DNA from 3 places in the Methylobacterium fujisawaense genome. Region 1 is predicted to be linked to each of the others. Evidence: predicted binding sites of a transcription regulator. Region 1 holds the regulator's gene; each other region holds the start of a gene.
The links. Region 1 encodes PhoB, which activates phosphate uptake and scavenging genes when phosphate is short. Its sites were predicted from a motif close to TGTCATNNANCTGTCAT; they were not measured.

Region 1 (10,361 bases):
GACGAGCCGGTGCTTCCTGCCGTCGCGGCCGCGTCGAGCGCGCCGAATCCGGCCGGAGCCCCGCCGGCCGTCGCCGAGTTCGACGCGCTGACCCTCGCGACCGCCGCGGCCTTCGCCTTTCTGGGCGGCCTGATCCTCAACCTGATGCCCTGCGTCTTCCCGGTGCTGTCCATCAAGGTGCTGAGCCTCGTGCGGCATGCCGGCGAGGGCCCGGCGCGGCTGCGGCTGCACGGCCTCGCCTACACGGCCGGCGTGCTGGCGAGCTTCCTCGGCCTCGCATCCCTGCTGATCGCCCTGAAGGGTGGCGGGGCCGCGATCGGCTGGGGCTTCCAGCTGCAATCGCCCGCCATGGTCGCAGCCCTCGCCTATCTGCTGTTCGCGATGGGCCTGAGCCTGTCCGGAGTGGTCCATGTCGGCGGCCGGCTCGCCGGCCTCGGAGACGGCCTGACCCGGCGTGCCGGCCTGAGCGGCTCGTTCTTCACGGGCGTGCTGGCGACCCTGGTGGCGACCCCCTGCACGGCGCCGTTCATGGGCTCGGCGGTAGGCTTCGCGCTGACGCAGAGTGCCGGTGTCGCGCTCGCCGTCTTCGCGAGCCTCGGCCTCGGCCTCGCCCTGCCCTTCCTGGTGCTGACCCTCTGGCCGCCGGCCCTGCGGGCGCTGCCGCGGCCGGGCGCCTGGATGGAGACCCTCAAGCAGGTCCTGGCCTTCCCGGTCTACGCCACTGTGGCCTGGCTGATCTGGGTTCTGGCGCAGCAGGTCGATCCGCGTGGGCTGCTGGCGGCGCTGATCGGCCTCGTCCTGATGGGCTTCGCCGCCTGGGCCTGGGAACACGGCCGCGCCGCCGCGCCCGGGGCGGGCCGGGTCGCGCGGGTCGCTGCGGCCCTCGCGCTGGTCGCCGTGGCGGCCCTCGCCGTGACCCTTCCGCGTGACCGCGCCGCGCCGTCGGCGCAGGCCGCCGCCGACGGGGTCGAGCCCTTCACTCAGGCGCGTCTCGACGCCCTGGTGGACGCGCACCGCCCCGTCTTCGTGGACATGACCGCCGCGTGGTGCATCACCTGCGCGGTGAACGAGGCGACCTCGCTCAACACCAAGGCCGTGCGGGCCGCGATGGCCGAGCGCGGCGTGACCTACATGAAGGGCGACTGGACCAACCAGAATCCCGAGATCACCCGTCTGCTGGAGAAGCACGGGCGCAGCGGCGTGCCGCTCTACCTCCTCTATACCGGAACCGGAGCGCCTCAGGTGCTTCCGCAGATCCTCACCGAGGGGACGGTTCTGGCGGCGCTCGACGCCGTGCCGGTCGCGTCCGGCCGGAGCGCGGCGCTGACCCGCTGAGACAGTTTTAGGGTCTCAGGCCTCTGGGCATCGACGCGCGGCCCGCCGTCTTTGCGAGCGAAGCGAAGCAATCCAGAAGCGCCACGCTCGCAGGCGTCCCGATGCCCTGGGTCACTTCGCTGCGCTCGTGATGACGGCGCGTCGGACCGTTTTTCTCTCCGATGGCGCGCGGGGCCGCCTCAGGCCTCGAGCGAGAACGTCTCGTCGAAGGCGTAGCCCGAGCCGCGGACCGTGCGGATCGGGTCGGCTTGGCGCGGGCCGTTCAGTGCCTTGCGCAGCCGCCCGACATGGACGTCGACCGTGCGCTCGTCGATGTAGACGTCGTGTCCCCAGACCCCGTCGAGGAGCTGCTCGCGGGAGAAGACCCGGCCCGGCGCCAGCATCAGGAATTCCAGCAGACGGAACTCTGTGGGGCCGAGATGCAGCTCCTCGCCGCCGCGGCGGACGCGATGGCCGGTGCGGTCGAGTTCGAGGTCGCCCGCCGCCAGCCGGTCCGAGACGTGGGCGGGCTTGGCCCGGCGGAGCAGCGCGCGGATCCGGGCGAGCAGTTCCGGGACGGAGAACGGCTTGACGATGTAGTCGTCGGCGCCCGTCCCGAGACCGCGGATCCGGTCGCCCTCCTCGCCCCGGGCGGTGAGCATGATCACGGGCAGCCGCTCGGTCTCCCGGCGCGCCCGGATCCGCCGGCACAGCTCGATGCCCGACAGGCCGGGCAGCATCCAGTCGAGCAGGACGAGATCGGGGATCCGCTCCGCCAGGAGCAGCTCCGCGTCGTCGCCGCGAGCCGCGGAATCCACCAGAAAGCCCTCGGCTTCCAGATTGTAGCGCAGCAGCGTGGTCAGCGCCTCCTCGTCCTCGACGATCAGGACTTGCATGCTCACGTTCGAAGATCCGTTCACGAAGCGGCGCCATACGGCCTGCAGGCGCGCCGACTCTCCTTGGAGCCGGCGGGCAGGCGGAGGGTGCAGGAGGCGCCGCTCAGCCTCAACCCGCACGCTCCGATTCTCCGGCGGCGCCCCACAGGAGCGCGCGCAGGCCGACGCCTGGACCGGGGGCGGCCCGCTTACGGAGCCGGCACCCCGTCCACGGTCGCATAGTTCGACGCATCGTTCTTCGGCCGATCGCCCGCCAGGGCCTCGCCCGTGGCGAGATAGTGGATCGTCTCGGCGATGTTGGTGGTGTGGTCGCCGATCCGCTCGACGTTCTTGGCGCAGAACAGAAGATGCGTGCAGAACGAGATGTTGCGCGGATCCTCCATCATGTAGGTCAGGAGCTCGCGGAACAGCGAATTGTACAGGGCGTCGATCTCGCCGTCCCGCTCCCAGACATCGTGGGCTGCCTGGACGTCGCGGCTCGCATAGGCGTCGAGAACGTCCTTGAGCTGGCCCTCCGCGAGGTCGCTCATGTGGCGCACACCGAGAACGATCTTCTGGGCCGGCGCCTGATCGGAGATCGCCACCACCCGCTTGGCGACGTTCTTGGCGAGGTCGCCGATCCGCTCGAGGTCGCCGGAGACGCGGATCGCCGAGATCGTCTCACGCAGATCGATCGCCAGGGGCTGACGCCGGGCGATCAACAGCACGGCGCGCTCCTCGATGTCCCGCTGCAGGGCGTCGAGGCGCTTGTCGGCGACGATCACCGCCTGGGCGAGCGTGTCGTCCCGGCGCACGAGGGCGTCCGTCGCCTCCGCGGTCATCTTCTCGGCCACGCCGCCCATCTCCGAGATCGAGCGACGCAGGTTCTCCAGGTCGGTGTCGTAGGAGGTGACGATATGGCCGGGCATGGCGAATCCTTCGATGGGTCCCGGGGGCGGCGCTCCGCGGAGGCCCTCGGGGACCCGCCGGCCCTCCGCGGATGCGGCGACCGGACGGCCTTCCCCGAGACCGGAGCGTCCAGGCAGACTAGCCGAACCGGCCGGTGATGTAGTCCTGGGTGCGGCGTTCCGTCGGGTTCATGAACATCCGGTTGGTCGGACCGAACTCGATCAGCTGGCCCAGATACATGAAGGCGGTGAACTGCGAGATGCGCGCCGCCTGCTGCATGTTGTGGGTGACGATCACGATGGTGAACTCGTCGCGCAACTGCTCGATCAGCTCCTCGATGCGGCCGGTGGAGATCGGGTCGAGGGCCGAGGTCGGTTCGTCGAACAGGATCACCTCCGGGCGCTGCGCCACCGTGCGGGCGATGCACAGGCGTTGCTGCTGGCCGCCCGACAGGCCCGTACCCTGCTGCTTGAGCTTGTCCTTCACCTCGTCCCAGAGGGCGGCCTTGCGCAGGGAGGCCTCGATCCGGCCGTCGAGTTCGGATTTCGGCAGCTTCTCGTAGAGGCGCAGGCCGAAGGCGACGTTGTCATAGATCGACATCGGGAACGGCGTCGGCTTCTGGAACACCATGCCGATGCGCGAGCGCAGCTCGTTCAGGTCGATGGAGGGGCTGAGGATGTTCTCCCCGTCCAGGAGGATCTCGCCCTCGGCCCGCTGCTCCGGATAGAGGCTGTAGATCCGGTTGAAGCAGCGCAGCAGGGTGGACTTGCCGCAGCCCGACGGCCCGATCAGCGCCGTGACCTGCCGGTCGTGGAAGTCGAGGTTGACGTCCTTCAACCCGTGGAAGCTGCCGTAGTAGAAGTTCAGGCGCTTCACGGCGATCCGCACGGGACCGCCCTCGTCGGCGCGGTTGCGGTTCAGCTCGACCGTGGGGATCGCGGAGGCGGCGTTCATCGTCGTGTCCTCGAAGGGTCTCAGCGCGAGGTCTGCGGCTTGATCACAAGGCGGGCAATGATCGACAGCACCAGGATGGTGGCGGTGATCAGAAGCGCGCCGGCCCAGGCGAGGCCCTGCCAGTTCGGGTAGGGCGACAGGGCGAACTGGTAGATCATCACCGGCAGGTTCGCGACGCCGCCCATCAGGTTGGCCGAGAACCAGGAATTGTTGTTGAGCGCGGTGAACAGCAATGGCGCCGTCTCGCCGGCGATGCGCGCCAGGGCCAGGATGATCCCGGTGACGATGCCGGCCGAGGCCGCCCGCCACGTGACGTTGATGATCACCGTCGAGGGCGGCGCCCCGAGCGCCGCGCCGGCCTCCCGCAGGGTTCCGGGGACGAGCCGCAGCATGTCCTCGGTGGTGCGGACGATCACCGGCACCGCGATGATCGCGAGCGCGACGCCGCCGGCCCAGCCCGAATAGGTGCCCATCGGCCGCACCATCAGGGTGTAGACGAACAGGCCGATCAGGATCGACGGCGCCGAGAGCAGGATGTCGTTGAGGAAGCGGATCAGGGCCGCGAGCTTCGAGCCGCGCCCGTACTCGGCCAGGAAGGTCCCGGCCATGACGCCGACCGGTGTCGCGATCACGATGCCGATCCCGGTCAGGACGAGGCTGCCCAGAATGGCGTTGGCGATGCCGCCGCCCTCGGATCCGGGGCCCGGCGTCGGGTTGGTGAACAGGGTCGGCGTGAAGCCGCGCACGCCCTGGACGATCAGCATCACCAGGATCGAGCCCAGGACCAGGGCGCCCACCAGCGTCGCCCCGGTGCAGGCAACCCGCAGCGTGCGGTCGGCGATGCGCCGGCCCTGACGGACCCGGCCGGAGCGGCGCCGGGGCGTCGCGGTCATCGTAGGGGAGGCGTCCATCGCGCGTGCTCCTCAGGCGGCCTGGACGCGGCGCGTCAGCAGCCGGGCGATGATGAGAACCACGAAGGTGATCACGAACAGGATGCAGCCCAGAGCCATCAGGGCGTTGAGCTGGAGGCCGTCGGCTTCGTTGAACTCGTTGGCGATGCGCGACGCGATGGTCGAGCTCGGATCGAAGATCGAGGCCGAGAGGCGGTTGGCGTTGCCGACCACGAAGGTCACCGCCATCGTCTCGCCCAGCGCCCGGCCGAGGCCGAGCATGATCGCCCCGATGATCGAGACCGAGGCCTGCGGCACCAGCACGTGGCGCACCACCTCCCAGGTGGTGCAGCCGATGCCGTAGGCGCTCTCGCGCAGCACGGTCGGGATCTGGTCGAGCATGTCGCGGGCGATCGAGGCGATGAACGGCACGATCATGATCGCCAGGATGATCCCGGCGGTGAAGACGCCGACGCCCGAGGGCACCCGGGCGTAGAACAGCGTGCCGACGATCGGCATGCCCTCGACGAGGTTCGAGACCGGGATCTGGATGTAGCGCGCGAAGAGCGGCGCGAACACGAACAGGCCCCACATGCCGTAGATGATGCTGGGCACGGCGGCGAGCAGCTCGATCGTCATGGCGACCGGCTTGCGGGCCCAGCCCGGGCAGAGCTGGGTGAGGTAGACCGCAATCCCGAGGGAGACGGGGACGCCGATCAGGAGCGCCAGGAAGGCAGAGGCGACGGTCCCGATCACCGCCACCAGCGCGCCGTACTGCTCGGTCCCGACGTTCCAGGCGCTGGAGGTCAGGAATCCGAAGCCGAATTCGCGGAAGGCGGGCCAACCGCCGTAGAGGATCGAGCCCAGGATGCCGGCGAGGACGAGCAGCACCAGCAGCGCTGCGGCATACGAGGAGGTCCGGAACAGGGTGTCGAGGCTCCGGCTCGGCGCCTTCCGCGCCGTCGCGGAACGGGTTCGGCCGAGGGCGATCGATTCTGTCAAAGCGGGCATCCGCTGTTCTCTGCGAAGAGGGCGTGGTAGCGCGGGGCGTTCCGAGAAGCGAGGGAGGAGGTTCGCACCTCCTCCCGGCCACGCTCACATGTTGAAGACAGGCTTACCGTCCTTGCCCTTCACGTCCTTCCACTCCTGGTGGATCAGCTCGACGACGTTGTCCGGCAGCGGGACATAGTCGAGGTCGACGGCAAGCTTGTCGCCGTTCTTGTAGGCCCAGTTGAAGAACTTGAGCACATCGGCGGACTTGGCCGGATCGACGGCATCCTTGTGGACCAGGATGAAGGTCGCCGCCGTGATCGGCCACGCCGCCTCGCCCGGCTGGTTGGTCAGGGAGATGCCGAAGCCCGGGGTCGCCTTCCAGTCGGCGCTCGCCGCCGCGGCCTGGAACGCCTTGTCGTCGGGCTGCGGATACTTGCCGGCCTTGTTCTGCAGCAGGGCGTAGGAAAGCTTGTTCTGCTTGGCGTAGGCCGACTCGACGTAGCCGATCGCGTTCGGGACCTGCTTCACCGTGGCGGTCACGCCCTCGTTGCCCTTGCCACCCTGCCCCACCGGCCAGGAGATCGTCGTGGCGGCGCCGTATTCCTTCTTCCAGGGCTCGGAGACCTGGGACAGGTACGTGGTGAAGATGTTGGTCGTGCCCGACGCGTCGGAGCGGTAGACCGGGGTGATGTTGGAGTCGGGGAGCTTCAGCCCGTCATTGAGTTTCGCGATCCGCGGATCGCTCCACTTGGCGATCTTGCCGGCATAGATGTCGGCCAGCACGTCGCCGGTGAGCTTGAGCTTGCCCGGCTCGATCCCGGGGATGTTCACCACCGGCACGACGCCGCCCATCACGGTCGGGAACTGGACGAGACCGTCCTTGGCGAGCTGCTCGGGCTTGAGGGGCGCGTCGGTGGCGCCGAAATCGACCGTCTTCGCCTGGATCTGCTTGATGCCGCCCCCGGAGCCGATCGACTGGTAGTTGAGGCCCGAGCCGGTCTCCTTGCGATAGGCCTCGGCCCACTTGGAGTAGACCGGGAAGGGGAACGTAGCCCCGGCGCCGGTGATATCGGCGGCGAGCGCCGCGGACGCCAGCTGAACCGTCGCGAGGCCGACGGCGAGCGCGTAAGCGAAGGGTCTCAAGGGATTCTCCGTTGCCGTCGGGCAAGAGCCTGCGCTGCCCTGCCGGCAAGCCCATGCCCGCGGCAGAGCTCTGCGGCCGATCTTCCGAAGAGACCCAGCGCCGGCCGCCCGATGGAGGGGCGCATACGACAGGCAGATGACACCGGGATGACATCGCGCCGCGGGCCGGACGGCACGGTTCGTGGATCTCGCGCGTTCATAACCCGCATGGGCAGCGGCAATGCCGGAGCAATGCCAGCGGCAGTGACAGCGGGAGGACGTCGGATCGTGGGCGGCGAGGAGGTCGATACGGGGGCGGATGCCGACCCGGTCTGGTCGGCCCTGCATGCGGAGCGGGAAGCCGTGGAGCGTGCCCTCACGCTGGCGCAGGCGCGCCAGAAATTCTCCACCGATCCGGAGCTTGCGGCCGCAGCGCGGCGCGAGGAGGCCGAGCTGCTGGTCAACCTCGACCGGGTGCTGACGTTGATTCGTGCCGCCGAGTATCGTCGACGGCCGGGGGCGCGCCGCTGGTAGCGGCGCGGGGCCGGATCAGATCGCCCGGCGCAGCTCCCGCTCCTTCTGGCGCAGTCGCAGAAGCAGCTCGACGTGCGTGTCGGTGATCGGCTGCGTGTCGACGCTGCCTTCGTAGACCGTGCGAAGGTTGAGGCCGAGCTGGCGCGTGTCGAGCGCCCGCTTCAGCGACTGTCCCGCAGGCAGATGCCCATCGGACTCGACGATAGCCGGCTTCATGGCTCCCTCCCGCCCATCGACCGCCCATGCCTTCCGCGGTACCGGGATGACGGCACTTTCAAGTCGAATAGTTAACGCATCGTTAAGCTCAACCAACGGTTAAGGCTGTCGCCGGGCTACGCCTCGGCGCCCTGAAGCAGGCGCGCGGCTGCCGCCCGGGCTTCGTCGGTGACGGTGGCGCCCGCCAGCATCCGGGCGATCTCCTCCCGGCGCTCGGCGACCGGCAGGCTCGACACGCGGGTGGCGACGCGGCCGGCCCCCTTCACGGGCGCCTTGGCGATCAGGAAATGCGTCTCGGCGCGCGCGGCAACCTGGGGGGCATGGGTCACCGCGACCACCTGCACGGTGGCCGCCAGCCGGGCGAGGCGCAGCCCGATGGCGTCCGCCACCGCGCCGCCGACCCCGGTATCGATCTCGTCGAAGATGAGGGTCGGAGCGGAGCCCTTGTCGGCCAGCACCACCTTGAGCGCCAGCATGAAGCGCGACAGCTCGCCACCCGAGGCGACCTTCATCATCGGACCGGGCTTGGTCCCCGGGTTTGTCTGGGCCCAGAACTCGACGCGGTCGGTGCCGGCGGCATCGCGGGAATCCGGATCCGTGACGATCTCGGTGATGAACCGGGCCCGCTCCAGCTTGAGGGGCGGCAGCTCGGCCTTCACGGCGGCGTCGAGCTGCTTGGCCGCCCGGCGGCGCCCGGCGCTGAGCTTCTCGGCAGCCTCGGCGTAGGCGGCCTCCGCCGTCGCGAGCCCCTCCTCGAGGCCGGACAGCGCCGCCTCGCCGGCATCGATGGCCGCGACGTCGTTGGCGTAGCGCTCCGCCAGGGCGGCGAGGTCGTCGGCGGCCACGTCGTACTTGCGCGACGCGGCGCGCAGGGCGAAGAGCCGCTCCTCCACGCGCTCCAGGTCGCGGGGATCGAACTCCGTCTCGGCCACCGCCGCATCGAGGACCGCCCGGGCTTCGTCGAGGGCGACCATCGCGGCGTCGAGGGCGTTCACGCACGGGTCGACGAGGGCCGGCAGCTGCGCGGCGCGGCGCTCCAGCTTGCGCAGGGCGGCCGAGAGATGCGGCACGCCGGAATGAGGTCCGCCGACCGCCTCCAGCGCCTCGTTGAGTTCGCGCGCCACCTTCTCGGATTGCTGCATGATGGTGCGGCGCTCGGCGAGCTGCGCCTCCTCCCCCGGAAGCGGCGCGAGTTCGGCGAGTTCCTCCACGGAATGGCGCAGGAAGTCGGCCTCCTTGCGGGCCGTCTCGACCCGGGCGCGGTGCTCGGCGAGTTCGGTCCGAGCCGTCCGGACGGCCCGAGCGGCGGTGCCGACCTTGGCGAGCTGGGGCTGAAGCCCGCCGAAGGCGTCCAGGATCGCGCGGTGCGAGGCGGGGTCGGCGAGCGCCCGGTCGTCGTGCTGCCCGTGGATCTCCACAAGGGCCGCGCCGATCGCCCGCAGGACCTGCACGCCCACCGGCTGGTCGTTGACGAAGGCGCGGGTCCGGCCGTCCGCCATCTGGGTCCGGCGCAGGATCAGGTCGCCCTCGGTGTCGATCTCGGCCTCCTCCGCGATCCGGCGCGCGGGATGGTCGACGGGCAGGTCGAAGACCGCCGTGACCACGCCCTGCGCCTCGCCGTGACGCACCAGGCGGCCGTCGCCACGACCGCCGAGGGCCAGGGCGAAGGCGTCGAGCAGGATCGATTTGCCCGCGCCCGTCTCTCCGGTCAGGACGCTGAGTCCCGATCGAAAATTCAGTTCGAGCCTGTCGATCAGGACGATGTCGCGAATCGCGAGCTGCGCCAGCATGCGGCGACGGGGATTCCTCAGGACGGGACCGCACACATAAGGCCGCTGCGGCGCGGATTCACCCCAAAAATGCGTCGCACCACGCAAGGGGGCGCCGCAACGGGAAAGGCCCGGAGCGGCGGCTCCGGGCCTCGATCTGTGCGCGGGACGGCCCGGTCGCGGGCTCCGATGCCTACTCGGCCGAGGCGGTCTTGCCGGTGACCGTGCGGTAGATCTTCGAGAGGAACGAGGACTTCTCCTCGCGGGGCTCGAGGCCGCCCTGAGCCAGGAGCGCGTGGGCGTCCTTGTACCAGGGGCTTTCCGGGAAGTTGTGTCCGAGCACCGCGGCGGCATTCTGCGCCTCCTGGGTGATGCCCAGCGCCCAGTAGGCCTCGGTCAGGCGCTCGAGCGCCTCCTCGGCGTGGCGGGTGGTCTGGTACTTGGCGACCACGTCGCGGAAGCGGTTGATCGCCGCCGGGAAATTCCGCTTCTCGAGGTAGAAGCGGCCGATCTCCATCTCCTTGCCGGCGAGCTGATCGCGGGTGATCTGGATCTTCGCCTTCGCGTCGGCAGCGTATTCCGATGTCGGATACTTCTGTACCAGTTCCTGGAGGGCGACGAGCGCCTTCTCGGACCGGTCCTGATCGCGGGTGACGTCCGGGATCTGCTTATAGTTCGACATCGCCATCAGGTACTGCGCGTAGGCGGCGTCCTTGCTGGCCGGATGCCGCTGCAGGTAACGCTTCGAGGCGCTGATGGCGTCGTCGTATTTCTGGCCTTCGTAG
Region 2 (10,361 bases), 1.7 Mb from region 1:
TGGATTCGGTGCGCGGCGCCCCGGTCAGCACCAACGCCACGGTGGCGACCGCCTTCGGCTGCCCGTTCGAGGGCGACCAGCCGGTCGACAAGGTCGTCGCGCAAGTGGAGCGCTACCTGTCCCTCGGCATCGACGGGGTGACGCTGGCCGACACCACCGGCATGGCCAATCCCCGGCAGGTGGGCCGCCTCGTCGCGCGGGTCCTGCCGCTGGTCGGCCCCGGGCGCCTGACGCTCCATTTCCACAACACCCGCGGCCTCGGCCTCGCCAACGTGCTGGCCGCCTACGACGCGGGCGCCCGCCGCTTCGACGCGGCGCTCGGGGGCCTCGGCGGCTGCCCGTTCGCGCCCGGCGCCACCGGCAACATCTGCACCGAGGATCTCGTCAGCATGGCCCACGAGATGGGCGTGCCGACGGGCCTCGACCTTCCGGCGCTGATCGGCCTGTCGCGGGATCTGCCCCGCCTCGTCGGCCACGACGTGCCCGGCCAGGTCGCCAAGGCCGGACGCCCCTGCGATCTCCACCCGGCGCCGGCCAAGGCCGCTTGAGAGTGCGTTGACCCTGCGGCCGCGATCCCGCGCCACGCGAGGGAGATCCCGGTCGCGCCCTCATCCTGAGGTGCCGGAGCACAGCGGAGGCCTCGAAGGAGGTCTTCAGGCATCGCGCTTCGGACTGGAGGGCTCCTTCGAGACGGCTTCGCCGCACCTCAGGATGAGGGCGCGGGTTGGAGGAGCCCAGTCGAACAGGCTCTGAGCTCACCCGGGGCAAGCCGCCCGTCCGAAGGCGGCGCCCCCCACCACGTGTCCGAAAACAACAACACGGAGGAAACCATGACCGCAGCCCTGTCGGGTTCGCCGGCCGCCGTCGAGGCCGGTGCGGTGACGGAGACGAGCGTCGTCCGCAAGGTCGCGTGGCGGCTCATGCCGCTGATCATGATCTGCTACATGTTCGCGTTCTTCGACCGCATCAACATCAGCTTCGCCAAGTTCCAGCTCCAGAGCGACCTCGGCTTCAGCAACGTCGCCTACGGGCTCGGCGCGAGCATGTTCGTCGTCGGCTACGTGATCTTCGAGGTGCCCTCGAACCTGATGCTGTACCGGGTCGGGGCGCGCCGCTGGATCGCCCGGATCATGATCTCCTGGGGCATCGCCACCGCGCTGATGATCTTCATCCGCAGCGAGTGGCACTTCTACGCCCTGCGCTTCGTGATCGGCGCCATGGAGGCGGGTTTCGCGCCGGGCATCCTCTACTACCTGACCCTGTGGTTCCCGGCCTCGCATCGCGGGCGGATCACCAGCTTCATGTTCGTGGCCTCGGCCTTCTCGGGCATCTTCGGCGCGCCGGTGGCGGGCCTCATCCTCGGCGGCCTCAACGGCGTCGGCGGCCTCGCCGGCTGGCAATGGCTGTTCCTGGCGGGCGGCCTGCCCTGCCTCGTCCTCGGCCTGCTCGTGCTGACGCGCCTCGACGACCGGATCGCCGACGCCCGATGGCTCTCGGAGCCCGAGAAGGCGCTCCTGTCCAGCCGCATCGCCCACCACAACCGCGAGATCGGCGACCATTCGCTCCTCGGGGCGATCCGGCAGCCGGGCTTCCTGATGATCGCGCTGATCTACTTCCTGCTCCAGATCGGCTCGTATGGCCTCAACTTCTGGGGGCCGGACCTGATCAAGACCGCGAGCGGCGGCCAGGCGGCCTCGGTGGGCTTCCTCACGGCGATTCCCTACATCTGCGGCGCGATCAGCATGGTCGTGATCGGGCGTCTCTCCGACGCCTCTGGCGAGCGGCCGAAATTCGTCGCGGGCCTCGCCATCACGGCGGCGCTCGGCTTCTTCGGCGCCGGCCTGTTCGACAAGCACATCGTGCCGCTGATGTTCGCCCTGGCCCTGCTGGGCGCCGGCATCGTCGCCTCGATCCCGACCTTCTGGACGCTGCCGGCCAAGCTCGTCACCGGCGTCGGCGCGGCGGGCGGGATCGCGCTGATCAACACGCTGGGCCAGTTCGGCGGCATCGTCAGCCCGGTGATGGTCGGCTGGGTGAAGGACCTGACCGGCTCGACGACGCCGGCCCTGTACGGCATCGGGGTGCTCTGCCTCGTCGCCGCCGGGCTCGCGCTCTTCGCCATGCCGGCGAGCCTGCGCCGGAGCGACAAGGCGCCCTGATCCGGCCGCATCGGGCGTCCCGGGCCGACGGGCTACGGGACGCCCACCAGGGCCGCCTGCCGATACGCGCGGGGCGCTGCCCCGTGGCGCTCCTTGAAGCGGCGGGCGAAGTGGGCTTGGCCGGCGAAGCCGCAGCCATAAGCGAGCAGGCCGATCGACAGGTGCGCGCAGGCCGGATCGGCCAGCCGCCGGGCGGCGGCTTCCAGATGGGCCTTGGCGCGCTGGACCACGACGCTGCCGTTGACGGGCTGGGGCACCTCCCGGGCCAGCCGCTCCGAGAGACCGGCGATGATCAAGTCGATGCCGATCTCCGTCATGCGCGCGGCTGCGGCTGCCCCGAGACGGTCGCGGACACGGATCAGCTCGCTGAAGACGCTCATTGTCAGGCTTGCGGATGCGCGATCGGCGCCGACGGTCAGGGCCGTGTAGAGCCGGGCCGGTCCGAGCCGCGCTCCAGACGGTCGCGCGGCACATCCAGGATCCGGCGACTGTTGGTCTCCGTCATCACCACCAGCGGCTGACGATCGACCACGACGAGGGAACCGACCTCCGCGCGTTCCCGCTTGGCGGCAAAGGGCTCTGCTTGGAGCGTCCGAAGCTCGACCGTCATGAGGGGGCCGGAGATGATCTCCCGCCACCGTCGGACGCTGTCCTGCGGTGGAAGACCGGCGGTTGAGAACAGAGTCTGCACGGATCGATCCCCGCGACACCGGGATGGGGGAAGAGGGCGGTCGGCTGCGGGACGTCGTCGGCGGAGCAGATCCCGCACGGCCGTGCCCGGACCCGGCAGACGGCACCGGTGAACCGTCCCGGGCTGGAGCCCGACAGGCGGCCGCCGACGCCGAAAACGAGTTCGGATGCCGATCTTCGCGGCCGAAAACAGTGAATGCCGCGGTAACCAATTCGAGGATCGGTCGCCCTGCGCGACGGATCAAAAAACCTCGCGCTCACGGACAAACCCCGGCCCGCTCATATTGTATATTATCTGCAACCTCAAGAATTGGCGCGATATCAACTTGAGGTAGCAATTCTCCGGCCTTCCATCCGGCACCCTGATCACCGTCTGCGGTCCCGGTTCACCCCGACCGGCAGTCGTGGATCAGGCGCATGGTGCCAGGCCTTTCAATGGTGATGTCTCCTATGGATAACCTCAGCGCAGCCCGTTCAACGTTCATGTTGGAGAAGGTCGGCGCCATCGTCGCCGCCTACGTCTCGCGCAACGCGATCGACGTCGGGGCCCTGCCGGCTCTCATCGACCAAGTGCATTCGGCGATCGCAGTCCTCCGCCGCGACCCGTCGGGTTCGAGGGCAGGCGGCCTGAGCCAGGAGCAGGTCGACGCCTCGATCCAGGAAGCGGGCCTGATCAGCTTCATCGACGGCCGCGCCTACCAGACCCTGAAGCGCCACCTGACCGCCCACGGCCTCACGCCCGAGCGCTACAGGGCCAAGTACGGCCTGCCGGCCGATTACCCGATGGTCGCCCCGGGCTATGCGGCCCGGCGTTCCGAGATCGCCCGGGCGATCCAGCTCGGCCACAAGGCGGGGTGAGTGATGGTGCCCGCCTCGTCCCCGGGTCCCGCCCGGACCCACAAGCCTCCCCCCGGGGCGGCCTCGAAGGATGCGCTGTACCGCATCGCCGGGATTCTCGACGTGCCGGTGGCGAGCTTCTTCCCGGATGCCGACCGGCCCGATGCGGCCATCGCCCAGGCGGCCGACCTCGTCTCGGCGTTCGTGGCGATCGAGAATCCGGCCGCGCGCCGGACCTGCCTGGCCTTCGTGCGGGCGATGGCGGGTTCCTGAGGGGTCCGACGGAAGCCGGAGACCGGGCTGCTCCCCATGGGATGACGCCCGGTCTCCGGCCACCCGGCCAGACGCCGGATCAGAACATGTGGCGCAGGAGGTAGAACAGCACGGCCGCGAGGGTGATCGCCGCCGGCAGGGTCAGGATCCAGGCGAGTGCCATGTTGCGCACGGTGGCCATCTGCAGGCCCGAGCCGTTGGCCGCCATCGTGCCGGCGACACCGGATGACAGGATGTGGGTGGTCGAGACCGGCAGGCCGTAGAGTTCGGCCAGCCCGATCGTGCCGGCCGCGACGATCTCCGCCGAGGCACCCTGCGCGTAGGTCAGGTGGGTCTTGCCGATCTTCTCGCCCACCGTGACGACGATGCGTTTCCAGCCGACCATGGTGCCGAGGCCGAGGGCGAGGGCGACGCAGACCTTGACCCAGCCCGGGATGTAGCGCGTGCCGTCGTTGAGCAGGCCCGCGTAGCGCTTGAGGGTCACCTTGTCGGCCTCCGAGAGATCGGCCCCGGAGCCCGGCAGCACGCGCACCGCGTCGGCGGCGAGGTACATGTCGCTGCGCAGGTTCTGGGTCTGGGCGGCCGGCACCGTGCGGATCGCGCCGTAATTCTTCACGCTGGCGGCAATGTCGTTCGCGAGCGCCGCCAGCGCGGCGTAGACGGGCGGCGCGTTCAGGTCCTTGGTCTTCAGCGCTTCCGTCACGGTCCGGCGCGCGGCGGCGGCGTCCGGCACCTCCGCGCCGGGCGCTCGGGCGGAGAACACCGCGCCCGCCGCCGTCGAAGCCTGCACGAAGGCGGGCGTCGTGTCGTCCGCCATGGTGCGGTTGAGCGCGTAGGCGGTTGGGGCGGCGCCGATCAGGATCAGCATGATCAGGCCCATGCCCTTCTGCCCGTCGTTGCCGCCGTGGAAGAACGAGACCAGCGTGCAGGTGAGGATCAGCAGGCCGCGGATCCACAGGGGCGGCGGCGCTTCGCCCTTCGGCGCCGCGTAGAGATCCTTGCGGCGCACCGCGAATTTCAGGGCGAGCAGCAGCAGCGCCGCCAGCACGAAGCCGCAGACCGGCGAGAACAGCAGTGCCTTGAACACGTTGAGGGCCTGGCTCCAGTCGACGCCCGCGGTGCCGTCGCCGCCGTTCATCAGCTGGTTGGCGAGGCCGACGCCGAGCACCGAGCCGATCAGCGCGTGGGACGAGGAATTGGGCAGCCCGAACGCCCAGGTTCCGAGGTTCCAGAGGATCGCCGCCAGCAGCAGCGCGAAGATCATCGCGTAGCCCGCATGCGAGCCGACATTGAGGATCAGTTCCACCGGCAGCAGCGTCACGATGGCGTAGGCCACGGCGCCCGAGGAGAGCATCACGCCGAGGAAGTTGAAGATGCCCGACCAGATCACCGCGACGAGCGGCGGCATCGAGTGGGTGTAGATCACCGTGGCGACCGCATTGGCGGTGTCGTGGAAGCCGTTCACGAACTCGAAGGCGAGGGCGATCAGCAAGGCGAGGCCGAGCAGCGCGAAGGCGCCGTAGGCGAGGGGCGCCTCGCCGACGGCGTTCATGTCCGCGATCAGGCTCACCACCGCGTAGCCGAGGCCCGCCACCAGCACGAGGAGGAAGGCGACCACCCCGCCGAGATGCAGTCCGTGGTCGAGGCGCGGGCCCCCTGCCTGCCGGCCTGCGACCGCCCCCGACGGCGCCACGGCGGAATCGGACATGAACCCTCGCGCGGAATCATTCGTGATGGTGAGCCGGGATTAAAATGTGCCCGTGACGGTCGGGTGACGTCGATCCCGCGTCCAGCCTCGCGCAACGGCATCCGGCCGAAGCGATTTGCGGGATTTCGTCCCGTCCCCAGTGTCCGGGCCGTCCCAGTGTTCGGGCCGCCGAGGATGGGCGGCCTGTGCCGGGCCCGTTGCGATGACGGACGGCCATCGCCCCGATCCTCATGTCATGACGGCACGCGCTGCAAGGTCAAGACGAAGATGAGTCATGATATAATTTGCGCCGGCAAAGTTTTGATCCTGTTGCTGGCATGATACAAATGTAAGCTTTTAGATTTGTGACTGGATTATGACGAAGGCGAGCGCGTAGAGTTCGCTAAATCTCCGGCTCGCAGGCTGAATCGCCGCGCGCTTTGGGGGTTGGCATGACATTCCGATATGGCGTCTCGATCGTGGCCTTGGCGGTCGCTGCCTTCGGACCGGGCGCGCAGGCACAGACGGCCAACACGACCGCTTCGGACGTCAATGTCCTCAATCTGCTGGCGCCGTACCTGACGCTCAACACGGCGGTGACCGGTCAGCAGACGCTGCAGCTCAACCTGGCGCAGTCGATCGCGATCAACAACGCCGCGGGGCTCGCCCAGCAGCAGCTCGCGATCAGCGACAAGAACCTGCTGGGCTCGGCGCGCAACGACCTGTCCTCGGCCGGGCTCGGGACATACGGCGTGGCTGCAAATCTCGCGGGCGGCCTGCCGGCCCAGACGCCGATCAACGGCATCGTTCCGCAACAGCTCGTCGGCGGCCTGGGTGCCCAGCTCGGCCCGATCTACCAGCGCGGGGTCGAGCAGGGCGCGAGCGGACCCCTGGGCAGCGTGGTCAATCTGCTGGCCGGTGCCTACGGTTTCACAGGCAACAACCTGGGCGTCGCCAAGAACTACTATGCCAACGGCGCGGCCAACAATCCGAGCGTGACCCCGGCCAACTACGTGGCGGTGCCGGCCGTGGCGCCGGCGGGCTACAGCCTGCCCACCGCCAACGGGCTGCCGAACACGACCAACAGCGTCTACGACCTCGCCTACGGCGTGACCAACACGCAAGCCGGCCAGGATGTCTACGGTTCCTCGCGGCCCGTCCAGGCGGCGCCGGCCCGGTTCAACACCTTCGACCCGACCGCGCTCAACGGCATCGCCACGAACCCGTCCTTTCCGAGCGGGCACACCACCTACGCGTTCACCGACGGCATCCTGCTCGCGATGCTGGTGCCGCAGCAGTACCAAAGCATGCTGGCCCGGGCGGCCGACTACGCCAACAGCCGCATCGTCCTGGGCGTGCACTACCCCCTGGACATCATCGGCGGACGGGCGCTCGCCACCTACGACCTCGCCCAGGCCTTCACCAACCCGGCCTATATCAACAACGCCGCGGTGACTGGCACGGCGATCAACCTGCCCGCACAGTTCGTGGCGGCCCAGAGCCAGCTGCAGGCCTACCTCGCCGCCCAGTGCGGCAACACCGTCGCCGCCTGCGCGGGCAGCGCCGCCAACGCGGCCGGGAATCCCTACGTGCCGTCGGCCGGCAACCAGGCTGCCTACCAGCAACGCCTCACCTACGGCCTGCCGACCCTCAGCTTCGCCCAGGCGCCCCGCGAGGCCGCTCCCGCCGGCGGGCCGGACGCCTCGATCCTGCTCGCGCCGCTCTACGGCGGATCGACCGCCGCCGCGCGGACCCTCGCGCCCAACGGCGGCCTCTACGGCCAGCTCGCCACCAGCACGATCAACCAGATCCTGGTCAACACCGAGACCAACGCGCTGGCCGCCTTCTACGGCAGCCCCCTCAGCTACTGGAGCCGCCTCGACCTCTATGCGGCCGCCGGGTATTTCGGGACCGTCACCGGCACCCTGCGCATGGACGCCACCGACCGCCTCGGCATCGATGTCGGCATCGGACAGGGCGGCGCGCTCTACGCCAACGGCACCATCGCGGGGACTGTCTTCGTGGGCGCCGGCGGCCTGCTCGGCGGCTCCGGCACGGTGGGCGGGATCGGCGCACTCTCGGGGGGCACGGTGGCGCCGGGCAATTCCATCGGCACGCTCACCGTCGCCGGCAATGCCGCCTTCGCGGCCGGCTCGACCTACCGGGTCGAGGCCAACGCCGCCGGACAGGCCGACCGCATCGCCGCCACCGGCAGCGCCACCCTGTCGGGCGGCACCGTCCAGGTGCTGGCCGCCTCGGGCGCCTACAACCCGCGCACCACCTACACGATCCTCTCCGCCGCCGGCGGCGTCTCGGGCCAGTTCGCCGGCGTGACCGCGAACCTCGCCTTCCTCAGCCCGGGCCTGCGCTACCGGACCGACGCGGTCGACCTGACCCTCACCCGCAACGACGTGCCGTTCGCCGCGTCAGCCACCAGCCGCAACGGCATGGCGGCGGCCAACGCCGTCCAGGCGGCCGGCCCGGGCCGGCTCTTCGACGCGGCGGTCGCCTTCACTACCACCGAGGCCGATGCCGGCTTCCGGGCGCTGGCCGGCGACATCCATGCCGGCACCGTGTCCACCGCCTACGAGACCGCGTTCTTCGTGCGCGAGGCGGTGCTCGACCGCCTGCGCTGGGGCAGCCCCGGCACCGGCCTCGATTACGGCACCCTGCCGGCCGCCTACGCGGCCGACCTGCCGGGGCGCCAGCCGGTGGTGGCGGGCGTGCCGGTGCGGACGCTCGACCCGCAGGTGTTCGGGCTCTGGGGCCAGGGCTTCGGCGCCTTCGGCACGGCCGAGGGCGGCGGCAACGCGTTCAACCTCGACCGGCAGATCGCCGGCTTCGCGGCGGGCGCGGATGTCCGCGTGTCGAACGGGCTGCGCGTCGGCGTGGTCGGCGGCTACACGGAGGCGTATCTCGACAGCGCCGGCCGGTCCGGCGGCACGAGCCGGGCGGAGAGCGCCACGCTCAAGAGCGGCTTCGGCGGCCTGTATGGCGGCTATGAGGTCGGGCCGTTGTCGCTGCGGCTGGGGGCGCTCTACGCCGGGACCGACACGCGCACCCGGCGGGCGGTGCTGTACGGGCTGTCGGACACGCTGAGCGGCCATGGCGGCGGCTATACGGTGCAGGGTTTCGGCGAGATCGGCTGGAGGATCGCGCTCGGCCAGCCGGCTCCGGCGGCTCTGGTGTCGAGGGACGGCGTCGCGGTGCCGGTGCCGCCGGCGGCCTCCTACGTCGAGCCGTTCGTCGGCGGGGCGTATGTCGGCATCCGGCGGGACGCCTTCGCGGAGACCGGGGGCGCGGCGGCGCTGGCGAGCGTCGCGCGGGACTACGATCTGGGCGCGGCGACCGTGGGGGTGCGGGCGCAGACGGGCCTGGAGCTGGGGCTGGGTCTTCCGGTGACGCTGCGGGGTCTGGTCGGCTACCGGCGGGCGTTCGGCGACGTGGTGCCGACGGCCCTGCTGCGGTTCGGCACGGGCCCGGCCTTCCTGAGCGCGGGCGTGCCGATCGACCGGGACGCGCTGGTGGCGCAGGTCGGGCTCGATCTGGCGGTGGCGCCGAACGCGAGCCTGGGCGTGGCCTATACCGGCCAGACCGGCGCCCGCGCCCAGGATCAGGCCGTGAAGGGTACCTTCACCCTCCGGTTCTGAACACGCCGGCCGACGTCGCCTCTGTCACACGCCTGACGCGGTCCGGCCGCTAGCGGACCGGACCGCTCGCTTCATCGATCGAGGGATCCGCATGCTTGACGCCACAGTGCCGGCCCTGTCCCTCGGCGCGCTTCTGGCCCTCGTCCAGATCGTCAGCATCGGCGTCGCGGGCCGGCGCCTCGGCCGGAGCCACGGGCCGTCGCGGTTTCCGGACGGCGCGCCCGTCTCCCTGGTCCGTCCGCTTCACGGGATCGAGGCTTACAGCGAGGAGATGCTCACCCGGAGCTTCCGCCTCGACTACCCGTCCTACGAGCTGATCTTCTGCGTGGCCGACCCCGGGGACCCGATCGTGCCGATGGTCCGGCGGCTGATCGCGGCCCATCCGCGCGTGCCCGCCCGCCTGATCCTCGGCGACGAGCGCCTCTGCGAGAACCCGAAGCTCAACAATTGCCTGCGGGGCTGGCGGGCCGCCGCCCACGACTGGGTGGTGCTCGCCGATTCCAACGTGGCCATGCCGCCGGACTACCTCCAGCGGCTCCAGGCGGCGTGGCGGGACGATACCGGCCTCGTCTGCTCGACCCCCGCCGGGGCGCGCCCGGGCAGCTTCATGGCCGAGGTGGAATGCGCCTTCCTGAACACCCTGCAGGCCCGCTGGCAATACGCCGCCGAGGCGTTCGGGCTGGGCTTCGCACAGGGCAAGAGCATGCTGTGGCACAAGCCCTTTCTGGAGGCGCAGGGCGGCCTGCAGGCGCTCGCGGCCGAGATCGCCGAGGACGCGGCCGCCACCAAGCTCGTCCGGGCCGCCGGCAAGCGGGTCCACCTCGTGGCGAGCCCGTTCGAGCAGCCGCTCGGGCCGCGCGGCTTCCAGGAGGTCTGGGCGCGGCAGCTGCGCTGGGCGCGCCTGCGCCGCGTGACCTTCCCGCTGTTCTTCGCTCCCGAGATCGGCAGCGGTGTCCTGTTGCCGGCGCTTCTCATCGCCCTCTGGGCCGGCAGCTTCACGGGCCTCGTCGGCGCTGCCGGCCTCGCCGGCCTGTGCTATGCCGCCGAGCACCGGCTCGCGATCCG
Region 3 (10,361 bases), on a different replicon from region 1:
GACGTGCCGCTGCGAACGGCCCGGCGCTGGCTGACACGATTTCGACGCGACGGACTGGCGGGCCTGGCCCGTGCCGTCCGTTGCGATGTCGGCCGTTACCGCTTGCCCGCCGACCTGGTCAGCCTGATCGAGGGGATGGGCCTGAGAAAACCGCGATCCTCGGCCGCCGCCATCCATCGCAGGATTACGGCCGTCGCCGAGGCGAAGGGGTGGCCCCCGCCTTCCTACGGTACGACCTGGGCCATCCTCTCCCGCCTCGACCCGGCCATGGTCACCCTGGCCCTGGACGGACCGACCGTCTTTCGGGACCGCTACGAGCTGATCTGCCGACATCGGGCGAGCATGCCCAACGCGCTCTGGCAGGCCGATCACACCCTGCTCGACATCATGGCTCTCGACGAAGACGGCAGGCCGGTCCGGCCCTGGCTCACGACGGTGATCGACGACCACTCACGGGCAATCGCGGGCACCATGCTGTTCCTGGGCGCGCCCTCAGCGCTCAACACCAGCCTCGCACTCCGTCACGCGATCTGGCGCAAGGCCGATGCGGCCTGGCCGGTCTGCGGCATCCCGGACGTGCTCTATGTCGACCACGGAAGCGACTTCACGAGCCGCCATCTCGATCAGGTGGCTGCGAGCCTGCACATGCAAATCGTTCATTCCGGCGTCGCGCGACCGCAGGGCCGGGGTAAGATCGAGCGCCTGTTCGGAACCATCAACACCGAACTCCTCCCCGAGCTGCCCGGCCACCTCGTCGCGGGCGGGCCGGTCAGCCCACCAGCCCTGTCACTGGCGGATCTGGATCGCGCAATCGGCGCCTTCATCCGCGACGCCTATCATCGGCGCACGCACGGCGAGATCGGGCAAGCGCCCCTCGACGCATGGCGGGCGAACGGTTTCCTGCCCCGCCTGCCCGAGAGCCTGGAGGCGCTCGACCTCCTGCTGGTGATGGTCGCCAAGCCACGCTGCGTGCGTCGGGACGGCATTCACTTCCAGGGCCTGCGGTACGTCGCATCGACCTTGGCAGCCTATGTCGGCGAGACCGTCACGATCCGCTACGACCCACGCGATGTGTCGGAGATCCGGGTGTTCCACCGTGAGCGCTTCCTCTGCTGGGCGGTGAACGAGGAGCACGCTGGAGAAGCTCTCAGCCTCAAGGACATCGAGGCGGCGCGCCGTCTGCACCGCCGCAGCCTTCGCGCTGCGATCAACGAGCGCGTGGCGCGCGTCGCGGACTTCCTGCCCGATCCCGTCCGTCTCAACCGTCAGATCGCCCCGGCCCGCTCGCCGCCGCGGCTCAAGCTGCGCGTGTATCAGGCAGAGGACGAGGGATGACCGCCAGATCGGGCGCCTTCATCGCCACCAAGGAGCATCGCCGCTTCATCGAGTTCGCCGATGCGGTGCGCAAGCACCGCTACATCGGCCTCTGCTACGGGGCGGCCGGGGTCGGCAAGACACTCTCGGCACGTCGCTATGCGCGCTGGGAGGTGGCCGAGCCCTTCCTCGACACCTGGGGACCGCGACAGCCGTCGGACGCCAAGATCTATGGCGTGCTCGCCCAGAGCTGTAGCGTCTTCTACACTCCGGCGGTCGCCTGCTCGTTGCGGGTGCTGCGCAACGAGGTGACCTTTCTCACCGTGCGGATGGATGCCTGTCTCGGCGAACACCATGCGAGCGGGGAAGGGAGGCCAACGGGCTTTGCGCGCGGGTTGACCGAGCTCCTGATCGTGGACGAAGCCGAGCGACTCTCGACCACGGGCCTGGAGCACCTGCGCGATGTCTTCGACCGGACGGGGATCGGCGTGATCCTGATCGGCATGCCGGGGATCGAGAAGCGCCTGTCGCGCTATCCTCAGCTCTACAGCCGTGTCGGGTTCGCCCACCATTACCGTCCCTTACAGGGCGACGAACTCACCTTCGTGCTGACGCGCCACTGGCGTCAACTCGGCCTTGCCTTGGACGACGCGGACTTCACCGATGTGCAGGCTGTGGCCTCGATCGCGCGGATTACGGGCGGCAACTTCCGGCTGCTTCAGCGCCTGTTCGTGCAGATCGCACGCATTCTCAAGATCAATGAGCTCAAGGTGATCACGGACGATGTTGTCGAGGCCGCGAGGAGCACCCTCGTCATCGGTGCCACATAGTGCTCCAAAAACACTGCCATTTATCGCTGAAGGTCACAGGTTTGCGATCCGCCCATCCGGATTGCCGGGAAAACGGTCGGATTGCCGACAACTAGTCGGCATGCCTTGAGCGCACGTTGAGGTGCCTCAGCCTCGCCGGGACGTCCAGGCAAGTGCGCGCCCCCGCCTGCGATGGGCGAGGACGAGCTTGTTGCGCCTAAAGGCTACTTATGGTGTTCGCCACTCTTGCCGTGCGCCTTGGTGGAGTGCTCGTGACCCTTGGTCGAGTGACCATGGGCTTCGGTCGAATGCTTGTGACCGGCGGCGTGGTCGCCCTTGCCGTGATGTTCGGCAGCAGCGCGATGCGACTTGGCTGCCTTCTCGTGATGCTCGGCGGCTTCCGTATGAGCTTGCTGGGGCATCGTCGTCTCCATTTGAAAAGCACTTACGTGCTGCTCTTCAATGGCTTCATTGGCGAATGGTTGCCCTGCTCGCAGCATGCTGGCCATTTGAACGGCAGAGTGCCGCCTAAATCCGCGCCAAAATGAGGATGCCGCCCCCTACCACTTGGGTGCCCGTGGTCCCCACTCAGTGCCGTCCCACACATTGGCTCAGCGTCAGCCATCCGCTGTGAAGTGATCCGCCCCCAATGAAGTGGCTCTCCGTCGGGTTTGGTGGAAAGTTATCGTGACGGTTGGCCCGTAGCGAAGGTCGTCGTCAGGACGCAGATCAGGGCATGACCCTGCTTTGCTTACTGCCCGGCTGTCGCTTCGTTCGTGTCGCACGGGACGGCCCCGGGGCCCTCACCGTTCTCGCCCAAGCTCGGCACGATCATGCCCGCTGCCCGACGTGTCGGACCCTCAGCACGTCGGTCCATAGCCGCTACCATCGACGGCCCACCGACCTGCCGGTCAGCGGCAATGCGGTCCGGCTGCAACTGGCGGTCCGGCGCTTCTACTGCCGCGACCCGGCCTGCCCCCGCCACACCTTCGCCGAGCGCTTCCCGCATCTGCTCGCCCGCCACGCCCAGCGCACCCGGCGGCTCGTCCAGGCCCAGGCTCGGACCGGTCTCGCGCTCGGCGGCCAGCCTGCCGCCCGGCTGCTCGCGCACTTGGCCATGCCGACCAGCGCTACGACCCTGTTGCGGACGATCCGGAGCATGCCGCTGCCGGCTGTCGACCGGCCGCAGGTCGTCGGCGTCGACGACTGGGCACGGCGCAAGGGTCGAACCTACGGGACCATCGTGGTCGACCTCGAACGTCGTCGTCCCATCGATCTCCTGCCCGACCGCTCCGCCGAGACCTGGGCCGCTTGGCTCCGCCGCGAGCCCCAGATCCAGCTCGTGGCGCGCGACCGCTCGACCGAGTACGCGCGCGGCACCACCCTGGGCGCGCCCGAGGCCGTGCAGATCGCCGACCGCTGGCACCTGCTGCTCAACACCCGCCAGATGATCGAGCGCTGGCTCGCCCGCGTCCACCCACGTCTGAAGCTGTTGCCTCCGGTCGGGACACTGATCCCTTCGACCCGGCGCACCAAAGCCTACCCCCGAGCCCCCGCCGAGGCGCTCGTCCGCGCAGCCGCGGTCGGGCGATGGGAGGTGCTTTACGACGTTGTTCGCCGCCGCCGCGCGGCCGGGCAGTCGCTCCGGCAGATCAACCGCGAGACCGGCTTGGCCCGCGCCACGGTGCGCAAGTTCGCCTTCGCCGAGCGCTTCCCGCGCCATGGCTGGCGCGGGCCAGGGCGCAGCATCCTCGATCCTCATCTCGACCACCTGCACGCCCGCCACCGTGAGGGCTGCGAGAACGCTATGCAGCTCTGGCGCGAGCTTCGCCGGCTCGGCTTTCCCGGCACAGCGAAGCAGGTCCGGCGCTGGTTGTCCGAGCGGCGTACGCGCCCGGCCAAGACCACGATCCGGCGCCTGCAGGTGCCGTCGGTTGTAGCGCCGACCGCGCCGACATCATCCCCGCCGCTCCCCTCACCGAAGCAGTTGTCGTGGCATCTCCTGCGCGAGCCAGAGGATCTCGATGCCGACGCCGCCGCTGCGGTCGCGCGTGTGCTGCAGGATGACGAGGCCGCCCGGGTCGTCGATCTCGGCCGCCAGTTCTGTCGGATCGTTCGCAGAGGCTGCGGCGGCGCGCAGGCCGAGCCTGGCATCATCCCCGCCTTCGATGCTTGGCTGGCCGACGCCCGGGTCTGCGGCGTGCGGGTGGTCGAGAGATTTGCCGTCAGCCTCGATCAGGACGGGGCTGCCGTTCGCGCCGGCCTTCGCCTGCCCTGGAGCAGCGGGCAGGACGAGGGACAGGTCAACCGCCTCAAGCTGCTCAAGCGCTCCATGTACGGCCGAGCCAAGCTTGACCTGCTACGTCGCCGCTTCCTCTTTGCAGCATGATCCACCAAACCCGACGGAGAGCCAATGAAGTGGTCCGCCCTGAGGTATGGCTTTCGGGCCAGGACGAGGACGGACAGATGGGAACGAAGCGGCACAAGCCGGAGGATGTTGTCGCCAAGCTGCGGCAGGTGGATGTGCTGGTCTCGCAGGGCCAGAGCGTCGGGGATCCGGCGGCAGATGGAAAGGCCATCTTCGCGCGGCAACATCCAGTAGAGCACCAACAAATCCGGCCGTCCCAAACGCTCGACAAGACGGTCGAGAGCTGCGCCACAGTCGGCCGTCTCCACGCAAAAACCTTCCCGCGTCAGAAAATCCATCAGGAGGACGCGGATCTCAGGATCGTCCTCGACGACGTAGATGCTTGGCTCGGACGGCATGACGGGAAGTATGCGGCGCGCGCAAACGGCGGCAATCGCCGAAGCCACCCTGCTACAAATTGATACAGAAGCCTCCGATGCTGTCACATCCACGAAAAGCAGGGCACGGATTTTTTCCGGGCACGAAATGGTTCGGGAACCGTCTGGATGTCCTTCGTATTCAGCCGGCCTGATCTTCTCGTTCCGCGACTGTTCTGATCTGTTCGTGTCGAGAGAAACATGATGTACATGCCCTCAAAGCTTGCAGCTACGGCAGCGTTGCTCATTACCGGCATCGCCCTGGTACCGGCAGCGGTAGCAGAGGCTGCTCCACTTGGACCGCTCTCCGCGGCGGTGCTGCAGGCTGACGCCCCGATCACGCTCGTGGCCCAGGGCTGCGGGCCCGGCTTCTTCCGAGGGCCTTACGGGGGCTGCCGCCCGTTCTATGGCCGGCGCCGGTTCTACGGCCCAGGGCCCTACTACGCGCGGCGTTGCTTCATTCGGCCGACGCCCTTTGTGCCGCGTCGCTTCTGCCGCTTCTAGGCGGCTATATTCGAGGACGCCCGCTACTCAACCCAGCCATCCGCGTTCCATTCATGCCTGAGCGGAGCAGAGAGACCGCAGCATGTCCGTCGAGCTTGGTCGCGCCGCTTTGGCCTTTGCACGCTTCGGCTTGGGGCCGCACCCAGGCGATCTCAGCCGGAATGAGGATGGCCTTGAACTCCTTCGCCACGAGCTCAAGGCTGGGACTGTCGCGACGCCCGTCGGAGCCGATCTCATCACGACACCTGCGATCTTGAGCCTGGTACAAGCGGAGTTCCAGTCTCGACGCCTCGCCCGTGGGACCAAACCAAACGGAGCCGTGAACGCTACTGGCAAACCCGACGAGATGGGTTCGCCGATGGTGGGCGACTCGCCATCCTCTCCTCGCTCGCCGACGCGGGGCGATACCGCCGCTGGGTTACCGAAAGACGCCGAGACAGTACGTCCGGTCGCCCAGCGCCTCTACCGAGCAGAAGTCTCCTCGCGTCTGGCCATCGCGCGCGAGGTATCCATCGGCTTCGTCGAGCGGCTGGTATGGTTCTGGGCCAACCACTTTACAGTCTCGGCGGCAAAGGGGCCACGCTTGCGAGCTACAACGGGTGCTTTCGAGCGCGAAGCAATCCGGCCTCACGTGCTCGGACGCTTCAGTGACATGCTGCTCGCGGCCGAACTTCACCCGGCCATGCTGATCTACCTCGACAACGTCGCTTCCGTTGGCCCGAACTCGCCAGCCGGGGCACGGAAGGGCAAGGGCCTCAACGAAAACCTCGGCCGTGAAATCCTTGAACTTCACACCCTCGGTGTCGGCAGCGGTTACACGCAGGACGATGTCACCAATCTCGCCCGGATCCTCACAGGCTGGACCATCGCGCGAGAAGCGAACGCGGCCGAACTCCCTGGCAGCACCGTCTACCACCCCGCGGCTCACGAGCCTGGTGCGCTGACCCTGCTCGGCAAGAGTTATCCCGATGCTGGTCCCGAACAGGTTCACATGGCCCTGCTGGATCTAGCCCGTCTTATTCACGAGGGCAGTGGATCTGTGGTGGCGAGCGTAGCGTAAAGCATTGATGTGGCTTAGGGATTGGGTGCTGACGCCAAGTCCTCAGACCAGATCGAGCCCGCCACGCCCGCCATGTCCGATCCTACGTGTCTGCCGTTCGCGTTTCCATCGGTTCGAGGCAAGAAGCTCACAGCTGCTTTCGACGGCGGACGCCTGACCTCGGACGGGGGCGTCCTGTTGCTCGCTCAGGCTGCCCGGCGGATGCAGATCGGTGAGAAGCTCGCCGCGGTGATCCCCGACCGGCGTGACCCGAGCCGGATCGTGCATCCTCTGCCCGAGATCCTGCTGGCGCGCATCCTGGCCATCGCCTGCGGGTACGAGGATGCCGACGACCTCGATCACCTGCGCGTCGATCCCGCCTTCAAGCTCGCCTGTGGTCGCCTACCCGACAGCGGACGCGACTTGATGAGCCAGCCCACCGTCTCGCGGCTGGAGAACACGCCGGGCCTGCGTGACCTGATCCGGCTCGGACGGGTGCTGGTCGACCTCTACTGCGCCAGCTACGCCGCGCCACCGGCGGCTGTCACGCTGGATATCGACGACACCTGCGACGTGGTCCATGGCCAGCAGCAACTGTCGCTGTTCAACGCCCACCACGACGAACGCTGCTTTCTCCCCATCCACGTCTACGACACCGCCACCTCGCGCCCGGTGGCGATGATCCTGCGGCCGGGCAAGACGCCTTCGGGTCGCGAAGTCCGGGGCCATCTGCGTCGTCTGGTCCGGGCGATCCGCCGACACTGGCCGACGACCGCGATCACGATCCGTGGCGACGGCCATTACGGGCGGCCCGAAGCGATGGACTGGTGCGAGGACAACGACGTCGCTTACGTCTTCGGCCTGACCGGCACCAAGTCGCTCACCGCCAAGGTCGAGCCGACCGCCGATCACATCCGGGTCGAGCGGGCCCTCAGCAACACAGATGCCGTGCGCGGCTTTGCTGAGACCACGCACGCAGCCAAATCCTGGCGGCAGCACCGCCGCGTCGCCGCCCGCATCGAGGCGACCCGCCTTGGCCTCGACATCCGCTACGTGGTCACGAACATCGCCACCGGTACGCCCGAATGGCTCTACGCCGAGCTGTACTGCGCCCGCGGACAGGCCGAGAACCTGATCAAGCTCCATAAGGGCCAGCTCGCTTCCGACCGCACCTCCTGCCGGCATCCGGCCGCCAACCAGATGCGGCTCGTGCTGCACACCGCCGCCTATTGGCTGATGCTGACCGTGCGCGACGCCATCCCGGCTCCCCATCGCCTGGCCAAGGCCGAGTTCGCGACGATCCGCCTGCGCCTGCTCAAGCTTGGGGCTCGCATCCACGAGACCACTGCCCGTGTTCGTCTCGCCTTCGCCGCCGCCTGTCCCGAGGCCGACTTGCTGCGCCATATCGCGGGCGCACTCGCCCCAGCGCCAGCCTGAACCACGGGGCGTGATGCCCCATCGACACCGCTCCCGTCCCTCCAGCGCCGACAGCACAACCAGATCCATACGCGTCAGGACAGACGCACGATCCCGCTCGCCTTCAGCTCAAAACACGTCGCCAGCCAAACCCTGGTGAATAAAGCGGGTTAGATAAGACGGCGATGGTTCCTGCACGATGGAAGAACGACCGATAGGCATCTGTTGCAGCAGGAAGACGTTCAGTTTCTACCAACGGAGGCTGTGAAGTGCTTTGACGCCTCCCTGCGAGTAGAAAAGCGCGTTCGAGGTGGCCGCCGAGTTGAATGATCATGTAAGTCTCGTCATTGAATTGTTGACCTTCACTTTTGTCGATGAAGGTATGAGGTTTCGGTGTTATACTTGTTCGATAGCAAGGTTTATTAATTATGTCGTTCGTGATCAGATTGAATATTGCGCTAGCGCCTCCATGAATAGATGGAGCTTGGTTTCGATTGCGGCAGCCGTTAAGGCGTCAAAGTCGAGCGGAGTCTCGATGTTGAGACAATGAACAAGGCGGTCATCGCCATCCCGAGACGCGTCGTAGATTTCAACACGACACTGCACGTATTGCTCTAATCGATCATGATAGAAGCTTAGGGTAGGAATTTCATAAAGATTGATCCCATTCGGTAGTGCGGTATCGGAGAGGATCAATCGTATACCGGCACCGACGACAGCAAGGGCTTCGTCGGTGTGATCGTTATCAGTGACGACGTGATGAGCGTAGTTGCCGAGTGAACCGGCGCGGCTAAATGCGTGCATGGTCGGCTCAATCACTTGATCTCTGAGTTCGGCGAAGCGGGTAACATTCTCAAAAGGCTTAGCTTTAGCCAACTCGGGATATTGCAACAAAGCGATCTGCAGTCTTTTATGACGCTGCTCCATATTGTGAAGCCGAATACGGTTCGCTGCTGTGTTGTCATCAAGTGAAGATTTGCTCATGTTGCGCACCGTTATCCATTACAATTCTTGAGCTGATTTTTTTACAGTTTCTAGAGTCATGTGGGCGCTTTTTGGCGCATGTCCACCCCTTGTGTTTATATTAATCGGAAAGCGATCAGTCACAGCGTAGCGAGGCCCAGAACACCCCTCAATGGGCAGCAAAAATTTCTTATCCTTAAGCATGAGGTAACGTGCTACATCCTATAATTATGTCTGTTATGTTTTACGGGCAGTATGTAGGGAATCGATTTCATAATATCATAGTAATATTTTTTAAATTCAGGGATTATCATTGACGGTTTGTCCTTATGGGATTTACAAAGGAATATTTACACTTAATTTGATTTCATTATTACATTTATTAAGTATACAAGCTCAAGATATAAACGATAAATAACTGTCATATGAATGCATCCATTGGCATTGTATAGATTTTATGAAATTGCAGTCAAAACTAGTCATAAAAGCTGGGACTTTAAGAGCTTGATTGTCAACCACACCCAGGCCGGGAGGTCCATGCTTTAACAGGGGCAACCAGTCGATCTGGCTCTTGGTGACGTCGGTGAACCAGGTTGAAGTCATTCGATTGTCATCTCCCCCCCGTATCGGAAAACGCGATCGAATATTCTCTTTGATCTAGGAATCGATTGGCGACTGATGCTGTCCATCTACGACCTTCAAGTTACCTATCCGGGGCGGTTAACCGCCCTGAATCCGACGTCGTTAACGTTCGACCAGGGCGAGTTCTCTGTGCTTCTCGGTCCGTCGGGTGCGGGCAAGTCCACGCTGTTGCGGTGCCTGAACGGTCTGGTCCGGCCAACGAACGGGCAGGTCGTGTCGACGGCTCATGGCGACATCCACTCCGGAAGCGTAACTTTGCGCCGGCATCGGGCTGCAACAGGCATGGTGTTCCAGCATCACCATCTTATTGGCCGCTTGACTGCTCTGGCCAACGTCCTCGTTGGCCGGCTCGGTCATCACTCGGCCCTTCGCTCATTGCTTCCGCTTCCCCTTGCAGATCGGCGCATCGCCCTGGAGGCACTCGAACGGGTCGGTTTGCTCGACCGGGCCTTAACCCGAGTTGACCAGCTTTCGGGCGGGCAGCAGCAACGTGTCGGCATCGCGCGGGCTGTGGCTCAGCAACCTCGGCTGATCCTTGCCGACGAGCCGGTAGCAAGCCTCGACCCGGCCACCGCGGCACGCGTCCTCGATCTCCTGCGAACGATCTGCAAGGCCGATGGCATCACGGCCGTAGTAAGCCTGCACCAAGTCGACTTGGCGCGCGGCTTCGCAGATCGCGTCATCGGTCTCCAGGCTGGGGCCGTCGTGTTCGATGGAACACCCGATCAGCTCTGCGAGGCGAGCCTTGAGCGGATCTACGGATCACGGACCGACGCCCCAAGGGCCGTCGAAGACGAACGAGTGCGGCCCCGCCGTGAGCCGTCCTACGCCGCCCAGCCCGCCTAAAGGAAACCAACCCATGATTTCAAGACGTACCCTCGGTGCCGGCT

Region 2: ABC766_RS20060 (inorganic phosphate transporter) is a predicted target of PhoB. The motif match lies at 5,720-5,736, and genes of this name have one in related genera.
Region 3: phnC (phosphonate ABC transporter ATP-binding protein) is a predicted target of PhoB. The motif match lies at 9,427-9,443, and genes of this name have one in related genera.

The regions. Positions count from the first base shown of each region.
Region 1 is NZ_CP155000.1:5,920,524-5,930,884, reverse strand. It holds gene ABC766_RS28125 (protein-disulfide reductase DsbD family protein) at 1-1,335, shown strand, start outside; gene phoB (phosphate regulon transcriptional regulator PhoB) at 1,515-2,210, opposite strand; gene phoU (phosphate signaling complex protein PhoU) at 2,399-3,118, opposite strand; gene pstB (phosphate ABC transporter ATP-binding protein PstB) at 3,237-4,052, opposite strand; gene pstA (phosphate ABC transporter permease PstA) at 4,073-4,963, opposite strand; gene pstC (phosphate ABC transporter permease subunit PstC) at 4,976-5,953, opposite strand; gene pstS (phosphate ABC transporter substrate-binding protein PstS) at 6,038-7,078, opposite strand; gene ABC766_RS28090 (hypothetical protein) at 7,346-7,591, shown strand; gene ABC766_RS28085 (hypothetical protein) at 7,607-7,807, opposite strand; gene recN (DNA repair protein RecN) at 7,924-9,597, opposite strand; gene ABC766_RS28075 (outer membrane protein assembly factor BamD) at 9,770-10,361, opposite strand, start outside.
Region 2 is NZ_CP155000.1:4,212,365-4,222,725, forward strand. It holds gene ABC766_RS20030 (hydroxymethylglutaryl-CoA lyase) at 1-548, shown strand, start outside; gene ABC766_RS20035 (MFS transporter) at 831-2,159, shown strand; gene ABC766_RS20040 (helix-turn-helix domain-containing protein) at 2,192-2,539, opposite strand; gene ABC766_RS20045 (hypothetical protein) at 2,575-2,850, opposite strand; gene ABC766_RS20050 (MucR family transcriptional regulator) at 3,333-3,707, shown strand; gene ABC766_RS20055 (hypothetical protein) at 3,714-3,959, shown strand; gene ABC766_RS20060 (inorganic phosphate transporter) at 4,039-5,667, opposite strand; gene ABC766_RS20065 (autotransporter domain-containing protein) at 6,099-9,296, shown strand; gene ABC766_RS20070 (glycosyltransferase) at 9,388-10,361, shown strand, end outside.
Region 3 is NZ_CP155001.1:49,591-59,951, forward strand. It holds gene ABC766_RS31965 (Mu transposase C-terminal domain-containing protein) at 1-1,335, shown strand, start outside; gene ABC766_RS31970 (AAA family ATPase) at 1,332-2,144, shown strand; gene ABC766_RS31975 (hypothetical protein) at 2,354-2,671, shown strand; gene ABC766_RS31980 (ISL3 family transposase) at 2,860-4,512, shown strand; partial or broken gene ABC766_RS31985 (DNA-binding response regulator) at 4,734-4,889, opposite strand; gene ABC766_RS34060 (GCG_CRPN prefix-to-repeats domain-containing protein) at 5,112-5,411, shown strand; gene ABC766_RS31990 (DUF1800 family protein) at 5,494-6,471, shown strand; gene ABC766_RS31995 (IS1380-like element ISMex4 family transposase) at 6,544-7,887, shown strand; gene ABC766_RS32000 (hypothetical protein) at 7,991-8,200, opposite strand; gene ABC766_RS32005 (hypothetical protein) at 8,308-8,859, opposite strand; gene phnC (phosphonate ABC transporter ATP-binding protein) at 9,508-10,317, shown strand; gene phnD (phosphate/phosphite/phosphonate ABC transporter substrate-binding protein) at 10,331-10,361, shown strand, end outside.